DNA from 3 places in the Streptomyces sp. B8-7 genome. Region 2 is predicted to be linked to each of the others. Evidence: riboswitches for the same ligand, from Rfam matches in the RefSeq annotation. Region 2 holds a riboswitch; each other region holds the start of a gene.
The links. Region 2 has a riboswitch for cyclic di-AMP ahead of AC5K6T_RS31420 (M23 family metallopeptidase). Riboswitches for the same ligand answer to the same signal wherever they lie in the genome.

Region 1 (2,256 bases), on a different contig from region 2:
GGCCTTCGGCGGCGGGTGCAGGGCGTCAGCCGAGGGACACGCCGTGCGAGCGGAGGTACGCGACCGGGTCCACGTCCGAGCCGTAGTCGGGGGTGGTCCGGATCTCGAAGTGCAGGTGCGGGCCGGTGACGTTGCCGGTCGCGCCGGAGAGGCCGACCTGCTGACCGGCGGCCACGCTCTGGCCGGCCGAGACGGACAGCGAGGACAGGTGGGCGTACTGGGCGTAGTAGCCGTCGGCCAGCCTGATGACGACCTGGTTGCCGTACGCGCCGCCCCAGCCCGCGGAGACCACGGTGCCCGTGCCCACGGCCTTCAGCGGGGTACCGGTCGGCACGACGAGGTCGACACCGGTGTGGTAGCCGCTGGACCACATGCTGCCCGCCACGTGGTAGGCGGTGCCGACACCGGCACCGGCGACGGGGGCGGCGTAGCCGCTCGCCGCGGTGGTGGCGGTCTGCACGGCGTCCGTGGAGGACTGCTGTGCGGAGGACTCCTGCGCGGGGGCCGCGGCGGGCTTCGGCGCGGCCGCGGACGACTTCGACGCGGTGGACGGCTTGGCGGCCCCGGACGACGCGGTAGAGCCGGAGGACTTCGAGGAGCCGGAGGACGTCGCGGGCTTCGGCGCCCGGGCGGTGGCCGGGGTGTGGGCCGCGGCCGCCTTCTTGCCGAGGGTGAGCTTCAGGCCCGGATGGATCAGCGACGGGTCGGCGCCGACAGCCTCGCGGTTGTCCTGGTAGAGCTTGTGCCAGCCGCCGCGGACGTGGTGCTCGTCGGCGATCTTCGACAGGCAGTCGCCGCTCTTGACGGTGTAGAGGTGCGTGGCCTTCTGGGCGGCGGCCGGCTTCTGGGCGGCCTTGGTCTGCGTGGTCACCGACTGGACGGCCGACTGCGGAGCGGCCTGCCCGGGCGCGGCGACGGCGACCGCGGCGCCCAGCAGCGGGAGGGCGAGTGCGGCGCTGCCGGTGCCGGCGACGACGAGAGAACGGCTGAGGCGCTGAGCGGCCTTGGGACGGCGGTGCTTACCCTTCACGGGCATGGGGGATTCCTCTCCGGCGCCTGCGAGGTGAGCTGTCGGGTGCGGACTGGAGATGTCCGGCCGCGCCGGGGCGCGGCTTTACCCCAAGCCGTTCCGGAGACCGGAACAGGCGTTTGTACCTGTGGGTCCCCCGCTCCTGCCGTACACGGGTGGGTTTGCGCGGGCTCCGGTCGGCGGCAGGATTAGGCGTCCGTCCGGATCGGTTGGGAACGTAAGCGACCAAGACGCAAACGGACAAGCAAGAGGTTCCAGGCGAAGCGTCGGTTCTTGATCCTTACAGGTGGTTCACGGTCACCCTGCGTGCAATGCGGACGCCCCGCGTTCCCCGAATCCCCTTGAAAGGCTGACTGATTACGTGAGCATGACGGGCGACTCACCGTCACGGATATGACGCTCCTCACGTGACACGTCTCCAGGTTTCTTTATTCCAGAGCGAGTTGGAATGAAGACACTAATTCGGACAGAAGCCCCAGAAGGCATTGAGAAGGAGGACTCACACATTGAGTCCGCTTGCCCCACCAAAGCGACACCACTCGACGAACCGGCCCACGCTCAGGCGGCAAGAGTCCGATTCCCGCACTTCATCCGTTGAGCACCTTTCGTCACACGACAGGCAATACATCCCCCCCCGGGGCGCCCCGCCCCTCCACACCCCTCCACACCTCTCCGCCCGCTCCGGATGTCTCCGGATGTCTCCGGATGTCTCACATTCCTCCTCATTCCTCCTCATTCCCCCCACCCGCGCGCCCCCCACGCACCCCCACGCCCTCCCACGCACCCCCCAAGGCACCCCCACCCGGCCGTCCGTCCACCGGCCCTCCCGCGCAGGGGCTCGCGGAATCGGGCCGAGAGCCCGGGCGTGAGAGCCCGGGCCTGAGAGGCGCCACGGGGGACACCGGCGCGCGCCGCGGGCGCACGCCGGGCCGTGCGGTCAGCGCCCGGGAGCCCCGGGCCCGACGGCATGGACGACCGGTGGCCCCGGGAAGCCATGTCGTATCGTCAGACCGTGCCCGTCGACGAGCCGCGCCGACGGGGCCCTACCGGGAGGGAGCCCCCGTGACGCAGCAGGTCCCGTCGACCGAACCCGAGCTGGCCGGCGTGCGTAATTTCCGCGACGTGGGCGGACTGCCGACGGTCGACGGACGCCGGGTGCGCCACGGCGTGCTGTTCCGCAGCGGCCACCTGGCCCACGCGACCTCCGACGACGCGGCGTTCCTCTC
Region 2 (2,256 bases):
ATTCGACCGGATCGGCCGTCCCGTTGACCGGAAGGGAACGCCGAAAGCCCCGGCCGGGAGCGGCAGGGGCTTTTACGCGGGCGTACGCCGGGCACTGCGGCCGAGCACGGCTCGCACCGGGTGTGCGCCGGTCAGATCTCCACGCCGTGCGCGCGCAGGTAGGCGAGCGGGTCGACGTCGGAGCCGTACTCCGGCGAGGTGCGGGCCTCGAAGTGCAGGTGCGGGCCCGTGACGTTGCCGGTGGCACCGGACAGGCCGAGCTGCGCACCGGGGGCGACCGGCTGCCCCGCGACGACGGTCAGCGAGGACAGGTGGCCGTACTGGGTGTACGTGCCGTCGTGCATGCGGACGACGACCTGGTTGCCGTAGGCGCCGCCCCAGCCGGCCTCGACGACCGTACCGGCGCCGACGGACCGGACGACCGTACCGGTGGCGGCGTGGAAGTCGATACCGGTGTGGCTGCCGGAGGACCAGACGGAGCCGCCCGCGCGGTAGCCGGTGGAGACCGAGGAGCCGGCGACCGGCGTCACGAAGGTGTTCAGGCGCTTGCGCTCGGCCTCGCGGGCGGCGCGCTCCTCCGCCTCGCGGGCGGCCTCGGCCCGCGCCTCGGCGCGCGCCCTGGCGGCGGCCTCGGCCTTCCGCTCGGCGAGCGCCTCCTCGGCGGCCTGCTTCTGCGCGGCGGCCTGCGCGCCGACCTGGTCGGCCGCCAGGTCGCCGAGGGTGAGCACCGGCAGCAGGCCGGTCTGCTCGGCCTCCGGTTCGGCGGCGAGCGCCGGAGCGGCCAGAGTGCCGATGACACCGGTGGTGGTGAGCGCCGCCATGCCCGCCGCACGGGCGCCGGTGCGCCGGATGCGGGTGGGACGACGGTGCTTCCCGGTGGCGCGGGTGAACGCCATGAGGTGGCTGGTCCTTTCCTTCCCTCTCGCCTACCGGGTTAGCTGACGGGTTCGGAGCAGGAAGGTCTCCTACGGGCTCCCACGCACGCGCGGGCACCCGATTCACCCCAGGGATGTGGACCCCGTCCACCGCGGGGCGGCGACAGGGGTGGGTCCCCGGCTCCCCTGGCTCGCGCCGCACGGGGACTCGGCGATGACTGTCCGGTGCCGCGGATGCGGCGCACTGCCTGACGGACAGCCCGGAAGACGTTAAGGGGATCATCGGGTGATCCCCAAACCGATCGGCCGATGTGTAGCGCATGACACAGGACGGACAGGCAACCCCTGCCCCTCAATTCGAGGTAAGCGGCCACAAATCAGGCACCGCCGAAGGTGCCGGGGCGCCACGGGCCGAAGCGTCACCGGAGCCCCGGCGGGGCGGGCGGCGGGGGACGGACGGCACGGGTACGCACGGCGGCCGGCACACCCGTGCACCCGGTACGCACCGCGGCCGGCGCACTCGTGCACCCGCTACGCACCGCGGCCGGTGCACCCGTGCATCCGGTACGCACGGTGGCCCGTGCACCCGTGCACCCGTGCACCCGGTGCCGTCCCCCCCCGTACCCTCGTGCCCGCGTGCATGCGCGGGCACGGGGGTACGACAGGGGACGGCCCGCGCCACCCGCGCCGTCCCCGTGCTACTCGGCCGCCACCACGCTGACCGCGCCGATCCCGAGCGCCGCCACGGACTCCTTGATCTGCGCCGCGTCGCCGACGAGGACCGTGACCAGGCGGTCCACCGGGAAGGCGTTGACGACGGCCGCGGTGGCCTCCACCGTCCCGGTGGCGGCGAGCCGCTGGTACAGCGTCGCCTGGAAGTCGTCGGGCAGATGCTGCTCCACCTGGTCGGCGAGCGTGCCGGCGACGGCGGCGGCGGTCTCGTACTTCAGCGGCGCCACCCCGACCAGGTTCTGCACGGCCACGTCCCGCTCCGCGTCGGTCAGGCCCTCCCCGGCGAGCGTGCGCAGCACGCTCCACAGGTCGGCCAGCGCGGGCCCGGTGTTCGGGGTGTCGACGGAGCCGCTGATGGCGAGCATCGACGCGCCGGAGCCGTCCGGCGCGGAACGCAGCACCTGGCCGAAGGCCCGCACACCGTAGGTGTAGCCCTTCTCCTCGCGCAGGACGCGGTCCAGGCGCGAGGTGAGGGTGCCGCCCAGGCAGTACGTGCCGAGCACCTGCGCGGGCCACACCCGGTCGTGGCGGTCGGCGCCCACCCGGCCGATGAGCAGCTGGGTCTGCACCGCACCGGGCCGGTCCACGATGACGACCCGGCCGGTGTCGTCGGCGCTCACCGGCGGCACCGGGCGGAGCGCGGCCGCGG
Region 3 (2,256 bases), on a different contig from region 2:
GGCCGGGGTGCGCCGGAGGCGCGCCGGGACGCACCCCGCCCCGGCGCGTACGGGGGGACACGCGCCGGGGCGGGAGCTTGGGGGGGAGAGGCGGGGAGCCTCGGCGGAGGTGGGGGCCTCCGGACGGGACGGGCCGCCGCGCCCTACTTCAGGTGCAGCTGCTGGCCCGGGTAGATGAAGTCCGCGTCGTCGATGATGTCCTTGTTCAGCCGGAACAGCTTCTGCCAGCCGCCGTCGACGTCGTGCTCCGCGGCGATCTCGCTGAGGGTGTCGCCCTTGACGACCTTGTACTCGCCGTCGCCCTTCTTGACCTTCTTGCCGGTCGGGGTGGTGACGGTCTTCTTCGTCCGCTGCGGGGCGGCCTGCTGCGCCGGGCGCTCCTGGGAGCGGGAGACGCCGGGCTGCTCGGCCGAACGGCTGGTGGTGTCGGCGCTCGGCTGCGAGGGGGCGGCCGCGGCGGAGCCGCCGTCGTTCGCGGCGCCCGACAGGCCGACGCCGCAGACCGGCCAGGCACCCTTGCCCTGACCCGCCAGGACCTTCTCGGCGATCTCGATCTGCTGGGCCTTGCTGGCCTGGTTCGCGCTGGCGGCGTACTGGGTGCCGCCGTACGCGGCCCAGGTGGAGGCGGAGAACTGCAGGCCGCCGTAGTAGCCGTTGCCGGTGTTGATGGACCAGTTGCCGCCGGACTCGCACTGGGCGACGGCGTCCCACTCGGAGGCGGTGGCGGCGGAGGCGTTGCCGGCCGCGACCAGCGGGGCGGCGACGGCGGCGCCGGCCACGCCGGCGACGGCGATGGCACGGGTGGAGCGCTGGAGGGCGGACGGACGACGGTGCTTGCCCTTGCCGGAGAACAGCATGGAGGATCCCCTCACCGACGCCTGCGAGGTGAGCTGTCGGGTTCGGGCCGGTTGAGTTGCCCGGCCGCGCGCTCCTGGGCGCGCGGCTTCACCCCAAGCCGGTTCCGGCGTCGAGTCACCCCAACCGCCGGGCCCGGCACTTACCTTGGGTCCCCCGCTCCTGCCTACGGCGCATGACGCGACGACTGTTCCCGGGCGGCCGCTGGCAGGATTCGGCGTTGCGGCCGTCGGGGCTCGTGTTGGCGAGCGGTGATGACGGTAGACACGCGATCGGCGGAATTTCAAAGACGATCAGGGCCTCTGAGACTCATCCCACACTTTCACCAAAACGGACATTCACCAACGAACCATGCGTGAACTCCCGCTACTTTTCACCCGATTCGCCCCCGACCGCGAGCGTCTGACCGGGGACGATGAGGTCCGGGTCGGTACCGACCGTCTCCCGGTTCCCGTCGTACAGCGCGCGCCATCCGCCGTCGAGGTCAAGGGAGTCGGCGATGCCCGAGAGGCTGTCGCCCTCCCGGACGACGTACTCGCCGTCGGCGGCGCCGAGGGCGGCGGGGCCGCCGGAGGCGTCCCGGCCCTCGGAACCGGCCGCACGGCCGCCGCCCGCCCCCTCCTCGGCGACGGCGCCGCGATGCCGTCCGGTGCCGGGCTGGAACGGATCGGCCGAAGAGGCGCCGTTCGGGGTGGACTTGTCCGAGTTGTCCGCTGGGCCGCCGACGCCCGCAGGGGCGTCGCCGGCCTCCTCGCCCGTGAGGGCAGGAGAGGAGCCGGGGGTGGCGCCCGCGCCGGCCGACGGGTCAAGGGCGTCCGATGTGTCCGACTTGGCGCTGTCGGGCGAGTCGCCCGGCCCTGAAGCTCCGGACGCCGGGCCGCCACCCGGGCCGGACTCGCCGGACGCGCCGCGGGAATCGGACTCCTCGGACGGTCCGGATGTCTCGGACGATGCAGCCGAATCCGGCGACTTGGGTGATACGGAGGAGTCGGGCGTAACCGGCGAAGTAGATTTTCCGGTCGGCCCGGAGTGGCCGGACCCGTCCTCCGCGACGCCGGTGTCGACGTCCGCCGGTGCCGCGTCCTCGCCGAGCCCCGCGAGCGGACCGCAGGCCGGCCACGCCGACACGCCCTGGTCGGCCAGGACACGCTCGGCCACGGCTATCTGCTGCCGGCGGCTGGCCTGGTCCGGGCCCGGGGCGTACTCCAGCCCGCCGTAGCTCACCCAGTCCAGCTGGCTCAGCTTCAGGCCGCCGTACTGGCCGTACCCGCTGTTCGCGCTCCACGCCCCGCCGGTCTCGCAGTCCGCCACCCGGTCCCAGGTCGTACCGTCCGCCGCGCTCGCGCCGGAGGCGCCGAGCAGCGGGATCGCGATCGCGGAGCCGGTCACTCCGGCCGCGAC

Region 1: linked by a shared signal. The riboswitch ahead of AC5K6T_RS11955 (M23 family metallopeptidase) and the one ahead of AC5K6T_RS31420 (M23 family metallopeptidase) in region 2 are both predicted to bind cyclic di-AMP.
Region 3: linked by a shared signal. The riboswitch ahead of AC5K6T_RS28845 (transglycosylase family protein) and the one ahead of AC5K6T_RS31420 (M23 family metallopeptidase) in region 2 are both predicted to bind cyclic di-AMP.

Annotation. Positions count from the first base shown of each region.
Region 1 covers NZ_JBYRRL010000002.1:741,577-743,832, reverse strand. Annotated here, with positions in the region: gene AC5K6T_RS11955 (M23 family metallopeptidase) at 26-1,036, opposite strand; cyclic di-AMP (ydaO/yuaA leader) riboswitch at 1,041-1,198, opposite strand; gene AC5K6T_RS11950 (tyrosine-protein phosphatase) at 2,093-2,256, shown strand, end outside.
Region 2 covers NZ_JBYRRL010000008.1:40,507-42,762, reverse strand. Annotated here, with positions in the region: gene AC5K6T_RS31420 (M23 family metallopeptidase) at 132-896, opposite strand; cyclic di-AMP (ydaO/yuaA leader) riboswitch at 909-1,099, opposite strand; gene AC5K6T_RS31415 (M16 family metallopeptidase) at 1,574-2,256, opposite strand, start outside.
Region 3 covers NZ_JBYRRL010000006.1:114,588-116,843, forward strand. Annotated here, with positions in the region: gene AC5K6T_RS28845 (transglycosylase family protein) at 144-857, opposite strand; cyclic di-AMP (ydaO/yuaA leader) riboswitch at 861-1,039, opposite strand; gene AC5K6T_RS28850 (transglycosylase family protein) at 1,222-2,256, opposite strand, start outside.